2 regions of the Lacrimispora sphenoides JCM 1415 genome follow, and region 2 is predicted to be linked to the other one. Evidence: riboswitches for the same ligand, from Rfam matches in the RefSeq annotation. Region 2 holds a riboswitch; the other holds the start of a gene.

Region 1 (4,505 bases), 1.8 Mb from region 2:
CGACCCAGCAGGGGAAACGGGGAATTACAGGTACATTGTTATTAACTTTGTTCTGATCATCCGCTTTCATGCCGGCAATCGCTACATCTGTTGCAACAGGTGCTTTCCCCATAATCTCAAGGTAATCAAGAGCAGCATTAATCTGTTCCGGTGTTGCATCCTTTGAGAACATATAAGGTGTACCCCCAGATAAAGAGTATTGTCCTTTCGGTCCTGCCGGAATGGGAACGATCGATAACTTATCAACAGGAAGACCGTTAACCTGTGTCGGCTGGTTTACGGCATCGTTTGCAGCTATATACATAGCAGCTGTTCCGGTTCCTAACGCACCGAAACCAGTCCCCCAGTCTTCATTGGTAGGATCAGCAGTAAGTACGTCATAATCCCATTTTAACGATTTCACATATTCCATAGCTGCAATCGCCTCAGGACTATTTACATTAGCAGCATATTTTCCGTCTTTTAAAAGTGTAAATGTTGCCCCAAATCCCCAGGCAATGTTGCTGAAGTGCCACCCGCCTGCGCCATCTTTCGCTAAGAGGCATAAACCTGCCTGACCGGTCTTATCTTTGATTATCTTAGCTGTTTTAGCTAGTTCATCCCAAGTCTTTGGATACTGGGGAGATCCGTTTGCATCAACTAAGCCGGCTTCTTCAAAAAGCTCAACATTAAGCATCAGACCAAGTGCATATCCATCACGGGGAAGTCCATAGATCCTGCCGTCTTTGGAAAGCATATCGCGGATAGAAGGATTCATTGCTGCATCCCAGCCCCTGGCTTTTAATTCATCTGTAATATCAGCCACAAAGCCTCCATTAATTAACTTCTGGGGCTCTGTAAACCAAGTATCGAAAATAGTGGGCAGATTCCCTGACTCTGCTAAGGATACGAAGGTATCCGTTGCGTATTTGTAATATGCAGGAATCACTTCTACATTAGGGTGAGCCGCATTGAAGGTTTTTACATATCCTTCATGAAGCTTAACATCGTCAGTTAATGTATCTTCAGGCCAGATACCAAGCTTGATCTGGAATTTCTCAACAGGCGCCCCCGCTGCTGCTCCCTCTGTAGATGCTGCCACTGCAGACGTTTCGTTTTTTTTGCATCCAACTAACGTTGTTGCGACCAGCAGTAAGCACATAAGCATACTGACAAGCCTTTTCATTTTTTTCATAAATCTTCCCCTTCCTTTGATATGCTTTTATGTAGTTTTACGTTAAACTTGCATCGCAGTATGTTATGTATTGTTGATTTAACGTTAAACCTATTATAGCAGTTGTGAATTTTGTTGTCAATGAGTTTTAATTATTATTTATTGTTGTATATATTGCATTAAACGACATAATATTTGAACTGATACCATAGGTTTCATACTGCTGCTTTTGGCTCTCAAGGCAGCCTGCTTTTGGCCTATTCAAGCACTTAACGCAAAATAGCAGATATATTTCTAGTTGACAAATGAAAAACACATAGTATAATGATTTTTAATTGAATAATATCTTCAGGGCAGGGTTCAATTCCCTACCGGTGGTAAAGCCCACGAGCCGCAAGGCATGATTCGGTGTAATTCCGAAGCCGACAGTATAGTCTGGATAAAAGAAGATGATAAGTCACAGTATCTCTGTGTATATGTAAATTTGCTCTGGAACTAGTTTTTTTGTTCCAGAGTTTTTTATTGTAGTATATACCCTTCTGTACACGTGATTTTTATATGCCTTGAACGACTTTGTTCAAGGCATTTTGTTTTTAGGAGGTGCTGTATGACTGATACGGAATACATGCGATTAGCTTTGCAGCTTGCAAAGAAAGGATGTGGTTGGACAAATCCAAATCCCATGGTGGGGGCAGTGATTGTAAAGGACGGTAAGATGATTGGTCAGGGATATCACCAGAAGTACGGGGGCCTTCATGCGGAACGCAACGCCCTGGCCAACTGCGAGACATCGCCGGCGGGAGCAACCATGTATGTGACACTGGAGCCTTGCTGCCATACTGGAAAAACTCCCCCCTGCACCGACGCAATCCTGGAAAGTGGTATCCGGCGTGTGGTAACCGGCTCTTGTGACCCGAACCCGCTGGTAGGGGGAAAAGGCATTGAGCTGTTGCGTTCCAGTGGAATCGAAGTCACCAAAGGAATTTTAAAAGATGAATGTGATGCACTAAACCAAAGCTTCTTTCACTACATCCAAAACAAAACACCTTATGTGATCATGAAGTACGCCATGACTCTGGATGGGAAGATTGCGACACGTACTGGAAAATCCCAATGGATCACCGGTGAAGCGGCACGGCACCGTGTTCATGAGGACCGGCACCGCTATTCTGCCATTATGACAGGGGTTGGCACCGTCCTTGCAGATGATCCGCTGCTGACCTGCCGGCTGGAAAACAGCAGAAACCCGCTCCGCATCATCTGTGACACCCATCTTAAAACGCCCCTAAGCGCAAAGCTTGTTGCTACATCAGGCATGACCGCTACCCTCCTTGCTACGGCAGACACGGATCATGACAAACATCGGCCATATCTGGAAGCAGGCTGTAACATTTTGGTACTTCCTGAAAAGGAAGGGCATATTGATCTAAGCTGCCTTATAAAAGCTCTGGGCGAAAGAAAAATTGACAGTGTATTACTGGAAGGAGGCGGTACATTAAACTGGTCTGCGCTGCAATGCGGAATCGTCAACAAAGTACAGACCTACATTGCCCCTAAGCTGTTTGGAGGCAGCGGGAAAACACCGGTAATGGGCCTTGGAGCAGACAGCCCGGATAATGCGTTTCATTTAAGCAAGCCGGTCATCTCATGGTTGGAGGAGGATCTTTTATTGGAAAGCGAGGTAATCAGGTGTTCACAGGAATCATAGAAGAAATCGGCAGAATACAAACCGTCCGCAAAGGTGCAGAGTCCTCTTCTATCTCTGTTCAGGCAAAGAAAATCATGCAGGATGTCCGCATTGGGGACAGTATCGCTGTCAACGGCGTGTGTCTCACGGTTACAACATTTTCTCAGAGCGGATTTACTGCCGATGTTATGCACGAAACCTTTAACCGCTCCTCTCTCGGAAGTTTACCAACGGGTAGCCCTGTCAATCTGGAACGTGCAATGCCGGCTAACGGAAGATTTGGGGGGCATATTGTCTCAGGCCATATTGATGGTACCGGAATGGTTTCTGCCATTGAAAAAGACGATAATGCCGTCTGGTATACGATCAAAACCACCCCTGGCATTCTGCGGTATATCATTGAAAAGGGATCTGTAGCGATCGACGGAATCAGTCTTACCGTTGCAAACGTAGGAAGGGACTTCTTCCGCGTTTCTATCATACCCCATACTGCATCAATAACTACTTTATCACATAGACGCGTTGGCGACAGGGTCAATCTTGAGAACGACTGCATCGGTAAATATGTGGAACGGCTGATGGGCATACAGCAATCCAAACATAATATCACCGCCGACTTTCTTACAAAATATGGATTTTAGGAGGAATTAAAATGGTTCAATTTAACACCATAGAAGAAGCACTGGAGGATCTGCGGCAAGGAAAAATTGTTCTGGTGACAGACGATGAAAACCGGGAAAACGAAGGAGATTTTATTTGTGCCGCTGAATTTGCTACCACGGACCATGTGAATTTTATGGCAATCCATGGCAAAGGTCTCATTTGCATGCCAATGAGCGCAGAGTTATGTAATAAGCTGAAGCTCCCTCAGATGGTCTCTGACAATAATGATAACCACGAAACGGCCTTTACTGTGTCCATCGATTATGTCGGTACCACCACCGGAATTTCAGCAGCAGAACGCAGTCTTACTGCCATGAAATGCGTGGAGGACAACGCAAAGCCGGAAGATTTCCGCCGGCCCGGTCATATGTTCCCTCTTCTTGCAAGAAAAAATGGCGTTCTGGAGCGTAACGGACATACCGAAGCTACGGTGGATCTCATGCGGCTGGCCGGATTAAAGGAATGCGGTATATGCTGCGAGATCATGCGGGAGGACGGAACCATGATGCGCACACCGGAATTAATAGCACTGGCAGAAACGTGGGGGCTAAAAATAATTACCATAAAAGCCTTACAGGAGTACCGTAAAAGAAAAGATAAACTTGTTGAACAGGCTACCTGCGCGGATCTTCCCACAAAATACGGTGATTTCAAGGTTTATGGGTACATCAATAAGCTAAACGGTGAGCATCATGTGGCGCTAGTAAAGGGTGAGATCGGTGATGGCCAAAATCTTTTATGCCGTGTTCATTCCGAATGCCTTACCGGCGACGCGTTCGGCTCTGAGCGCTGTGACTGCGGACAGCAGTTTGCTGCGGCAATGACACAAATAGAGAAGGAAGGCCGCGGAATTCTGCTCTATATGCGCCAGGAAGGCCGCGGAATTGGATTGATCAATAAACTGCGGGCCTATGCCCTTCAGGATAAGGGTATGGATACTCTGGAAGCTAATCTCGCCCTTGGTTTTGATGGGGATATGCGGGAATATTTTATCGGTGCGCA
Region 2 (4,505 bases):
ATCAGATGATCCCTCATGGTATGCTGATATATGGTATCGTAATTTCTACTTTTGCCGCCATTATCGCATCACAAGCCTTGATTTCAGGTTCCTTTACCCTTGTATCGGAAGCAATCAAACTGAATCTGTTTCCAAAACTTCATACGTTATATCCTTCCCATTTAAAGGGCCAGCTTTACATTCCTGCAATCAACCGGATTTTATGCTTTGTCTGTATCGGAATCGTTCTTTACTTTCAAAGTTCCGAGAAAATGGAATCCGCGTATGGTCTTGCCATAACAGTTACCATGCTTATGACAACCATTCTGTTATTTAACTATATGCTGAAGAAAAAGACACCCATTGTGCTTGCGGTCATCATGCTTGTTTTCTTTATGAGTTTTGAAGTTTCTTTCTTCCTGGCAAACATTCTTAAATTTTTCCATGGTGGATTTGTTGCTGTCATTATTGCAGTTACCATCTTATTTGTTATGTATCTCTGGGACAGGTCTCATATTATAAAGATGCGCTACGTGGAGTATGTACCGATTAAAAGCTACATTCCGCAGCTAAGCCAGCTATGTACTGATCCAGAAGTTCCAAAATACGCCAGCAACCTTGTATGCTTAAGTAACTGTTCTAAACCAAAGGAAATCGAACGTAAAATCATGTACTTCCTTTTAGATAAACGCCCCAAAAAAGCGGACGTCTACTGGTTTGTAAACGTTTCTGTAACAGATGAACCTTATCAGGCTGAATATGCGGTTGAAAACTTTAATACGTCCAATATTATGAAAATAGATTTAAAGCTTGGATTCCGCATCGATCAGAGTCTGAATGTTTTTTTAAGGCAGATATCAACAGATTTGGTAAAGAATAAGGAAATAGAACCACAGACCAGCACATACTCCATTTTACCTAACCGCAGCCTGGGAGATTTCCGCTTTGTGTTTATTCAGGAAATCCTTTCCCATGAATCCTCTTTATCCGCCTGGGACTCTCTTCTGTTAAGAACCAAGTTCTTCATACAGAAATTTACCGCTTCCCCAACGAACTGGTTTGGACTTGATACCAGTGATGTTTATATTGAAAAGGTACCGATGTTTCTTGGGCATTCAGATCATGTTGTCTTAAAAAGAAACGATGGAAAAAAGAGTTAATAAGTTAAAAGTTAAGGACTTCTATGAAAATCAATTCATAGGAGTCCTTTTTTTGTAGCTGACGCACAGATACAAAATCATTGTCTTTTTAATATATAAAGCTCAAATAAAAACAAGGCAAAACACGTCTCCACATGTGTGGAATGTATGAAAAAGATACTTCTTGAATCTAGTGAGACCTTGGTAGTAGCGTATATTTAAATTAAAAGTTGTCCTTTCGCAATTATCTTAACATCTCCGGCCACCTTAATGTGTCCTGTGGATTGATCCGCAAATACTTTTATCTTGCTGGGTCTTCCTACAAAACCACCTTGATTAATTAATATATCTTCATCAGCATTGTAAATATTCCATTTATAGAAATAAGCTCCAGTCGGACCAGCTGCACTGCCGGTTGCTACATCCTCGATCAATCCTCTGTTATCCCAAGTACGACCTTCCATTCTATCTACACTAAACAAATAAACAAATTTAGCTTGAATTTTCTCTAATTGTTCCTCAAAGTCTTTGGTAATGATTTTTGCCTTTTCTAACCCTGAAGCAAGAGGAACAATCAAATATGGTAATCCAGTTGAAACAACCTCCATTGGAAGCGTGGGATGAAGATGGTCTGTTGTAAGATTTAGTGCATGCAAAAACATATTGACCAATTCACCCTCAACAGTTCCCAAAAATCCGGGTACCCCCTGATTCATCGTAGCTTGAAAATAGCCTTCCATTTTTACTGATTCCGCTTGCAAGGTTTTATTGTTTAACTCAAAAACTGCGGTTGCGTTTTGTATTTCTGCATACAGTCTCTCGTGAATTACTGCCATGGCTCCTAAAATCGGATGCCCGGCAAAATCCAATTCCTCTTCCACAGTAAAGATTCTAGCGCGAAAACGCTTCTCTCCGGTCTGTCTGAGAAAAATAGTCTCAAATTGCTTGAACTCCTGCGCAATTGCCTGCATAAATTGCACACTCATATCTTCTTCATGAAATATAACGGTCAAGCCATTCCCTGACAGAATTTCAGAACTAAACACATCTACATGATAATAAATCATTTGCTTTCTCCTTCTTCACCGCATAGCGTTTATTTAACAAGTTGTTTTTTATATAGTACTCTCCAGCAAGCAAATCACTTCTGTATGTGTAGATGCTGTGATTCGGATTCCCCAAAAGCGCAGTTAGGTCGTGGCGAGGCCTATGTTTTTTCTAGAAAACCAGATTACGGTTAAAATAACGGTTAAAGCCACATTTGTTCATAGAAAATGCTCCCTTCTAGATAAACAGCTTTATTATTTCAACTGTCTACCTAAAAGGGAGCATATCATTCATGCCTGCGGCTTATTATTTAAGTGGAGATAGTGGGATTCGAACCCATGACCTCTTGAATGCCATTCAAGCGCTCTCCCAGCTGAGCTATACCCCCATGTCCGCTATTATAGCAAAGCATTAAAAAAATTGCAACAAAATATTGCATTTATTTTTTAAAATGTTATAATAATTCAAGAACATTTGAATATAGTTGTCTTCAGGGCAGGGTGAAATTCCCGACCGGCGGTAAAGTCCGCGAGCGCAATTGCGCAGAATTGGTGTAATTCCAATACCGACAGTATAGTCTGGATGAAAGAAGATGTGTTAAATAGTGATAATACACCTGTTTATTTTTAACACCTGAAAGGCATACTTTCAGGTGTTACTTATTTTTCAGGAGGCTTTACCATGAATATGACAAAGCAAACAAGTAAACTCACCCTCATGGCCATGCTTTGTGCGCTGGCCTTTGTAGCCGTTGTGGCGATCCGGATCCCTCTGATCCCCATGCTGCCTTTCCTGGAGTATGAGCCTAAGGATGTTATTATTCTTACCGGCGGCTTCCTATTCGGGCCAATGTCAGCAGCAATGATCTCCGTTATTGTGTCTTTTGTTGAGATGTTTACCATCAGCAGCACCGGAATCATCGGACTGATCATGAACGTTCTTTCCACGGTGGCATTTGTCTGTCCGGCGGCTTACCTCTATAAGAAACGCCATTCCCTTTTGGGTGCATTCCTTGGCATGGTGGCAGGTACCTTACTCATGACCCTGGTCATGGTTTTGTGGAACTACCTTATCACCCCAATTTATATGGGATATCCAAGGGAAGCCGTGGTAAAACTTCTGCTCCCTGCATTTGTCCCTTTTAACCTTTTAAAGGGAGGAATCAACACAGCCCTGACGCTTCTTATCTATAAGCCGTTAGTCACCACGTTGAGAAAATCCAATCTCATGATTCCGGCTTCAACGGATGTACCAAAAAAGCGGAATTTCAATCTTGGTATGACCCTTGCTGCAGGAATCATCTTAGTAACCTGTATTCTGGCTGTCCTGGTTATGAAAGGTATTATCTAGTCAATCGGATATTCACAATCCGCTTTGATGCTTGCTCATAGCGAGCGAGTCCCGATTTACCGGGCATAACCTTATAGCTGCTATCAAAGCTTGTCAGAAGAGGCCTGCGCCCCTTCAATAAAAAAGTATTTTAAAGCACACGGCATAGTCAGTCTTGACTATGCCGATTTGCTGTTTGTTCCATTCATACCCGGTAGTTCAACCACACTGACCTAATTGTAATGGAGTTGTAATGGATATCTAACTGCTGTCCCCATTTACCGCTGCTCTTGCCGGTAGCGTAGATAATGACTTTTTTTAAAAACGAAAATTTCCAGCTTGTGGTAAGGTGTGGTATAATGAGGTTAGAAAAACAAAATGGGGAAGGGCGGGAAAAATTTAATGTATACTTCAAAATGTGAGGTGATGAAATCGTGACAAACAAAAAAATCACAGTACAATTTACGATATTGACATTTGCCATAGCCTATCTTGTGTCAGGTACTTTGATTGCTCTTGGGCAATTTGGATATTCCGTTCACAATTGGGTCCACACGCTACAGCAATTCGGGATGAATATTCCATTTGCAATCTATATTTTGTCACCCGCTATTGCTTCATATATCGTTCTGAAGAGAAATAATAAAATAGCGGATTTTAAGGAATGGTTGAAAACTGTTTTTTACGCCAAAAATAACATATCTATCTATTTGTTCGTTGTTGCAGGGCTTGCACTGTATTTTTTGACACATATTGCAGTTTCGGGCCGCGTAGAAATGGTGCTTCCATTTTATACGTTCTTTCTATCCCTGCCTGGTAACCTTATTATCGGTGGCATGGAGGAATCTGGCTGGATGTACATATTGCAGCCTGAGCTTGACAAAAAATATGGCTTTGTTTTATCTGCTGTTTTTGTTGGAATCATTTGGACTTTATGGCATATCCCTCTCTTCTTCATTCCGGGGACGAATCATGGAGAGGGACTCATTAACTTTTGGATGTTTGCAGTCC

The links. A riboswitch is a leader RNA that binds a small molecule or an ion and turns the genes downstream of it on or off. The one in region 2 is predicted to bind FMN.
Region 1: linked by a shared signal. The riboswitch ahead of ribD (bifunctional diaminohydroxyphosphoribosylaminopyrimidine deaminase/5-amino-6-(5-phosphoribosylamino)uracil reductase RibD) and the one ahead of BMX69_RS03385 (ECF transporter S component) in region 2 are both predicted to bind FMN.

What each region holds. Positions count from the first base shown of each region.
Region 1 covers NZ_LT630003.1:2,609,457-2,613,961, forward strand. Annotated here, with positions in the region: gene BMX69_RS11785 (ABC transporter substrate-binding protein) at 1-1,174, opposite strand, end outside; FMN riboswitch at 1,494-1,608, shown strand; gene ribD (bifunctional diaminohydroxyphosphoribosylaminopyrimidine deaminase/5-amino-6-(5-phosphoribosylamino)uracil reductase RibD) at 1,761-2,861, shown strand; gene BMX69_RS11795 (riboflavin synthase) at 2,843-3,481, shown strand; gene BMX69_RS11800 (bifunctional 3,4-dihydroxy-2-butanone-4-phosphate synthase/GTP cyclohydrolase II) at 3,493-4,505, shown strand, end outside.
Region 2 covers NZ_LT630003.1:766,583-771,087, reverse strand. Annotated here, with positions in the region: gene BMX69_RS03400 (KUP/HAK/KT family potassium transporter) at 1-1,139, shown strand, start outside; gene BMX69_RS03395 (PhzF family phenazine biosynthesis protein) at 1,337-2,185, opposite strand; tRNA gene BMX69_RS03390 (tRNA-Ala) at 2,481-2,553, opposite strand; FMN riboswitch at 2,648-2,763, shown strand; gene BMX69_RS03385 (ECF transporter S component) at 2,847-3,515, shown strand; gene BMX69_RS03380 (CPBP family intramembrane glutamic endopeptidase) at 3,929-4,505, shown strand, end outside.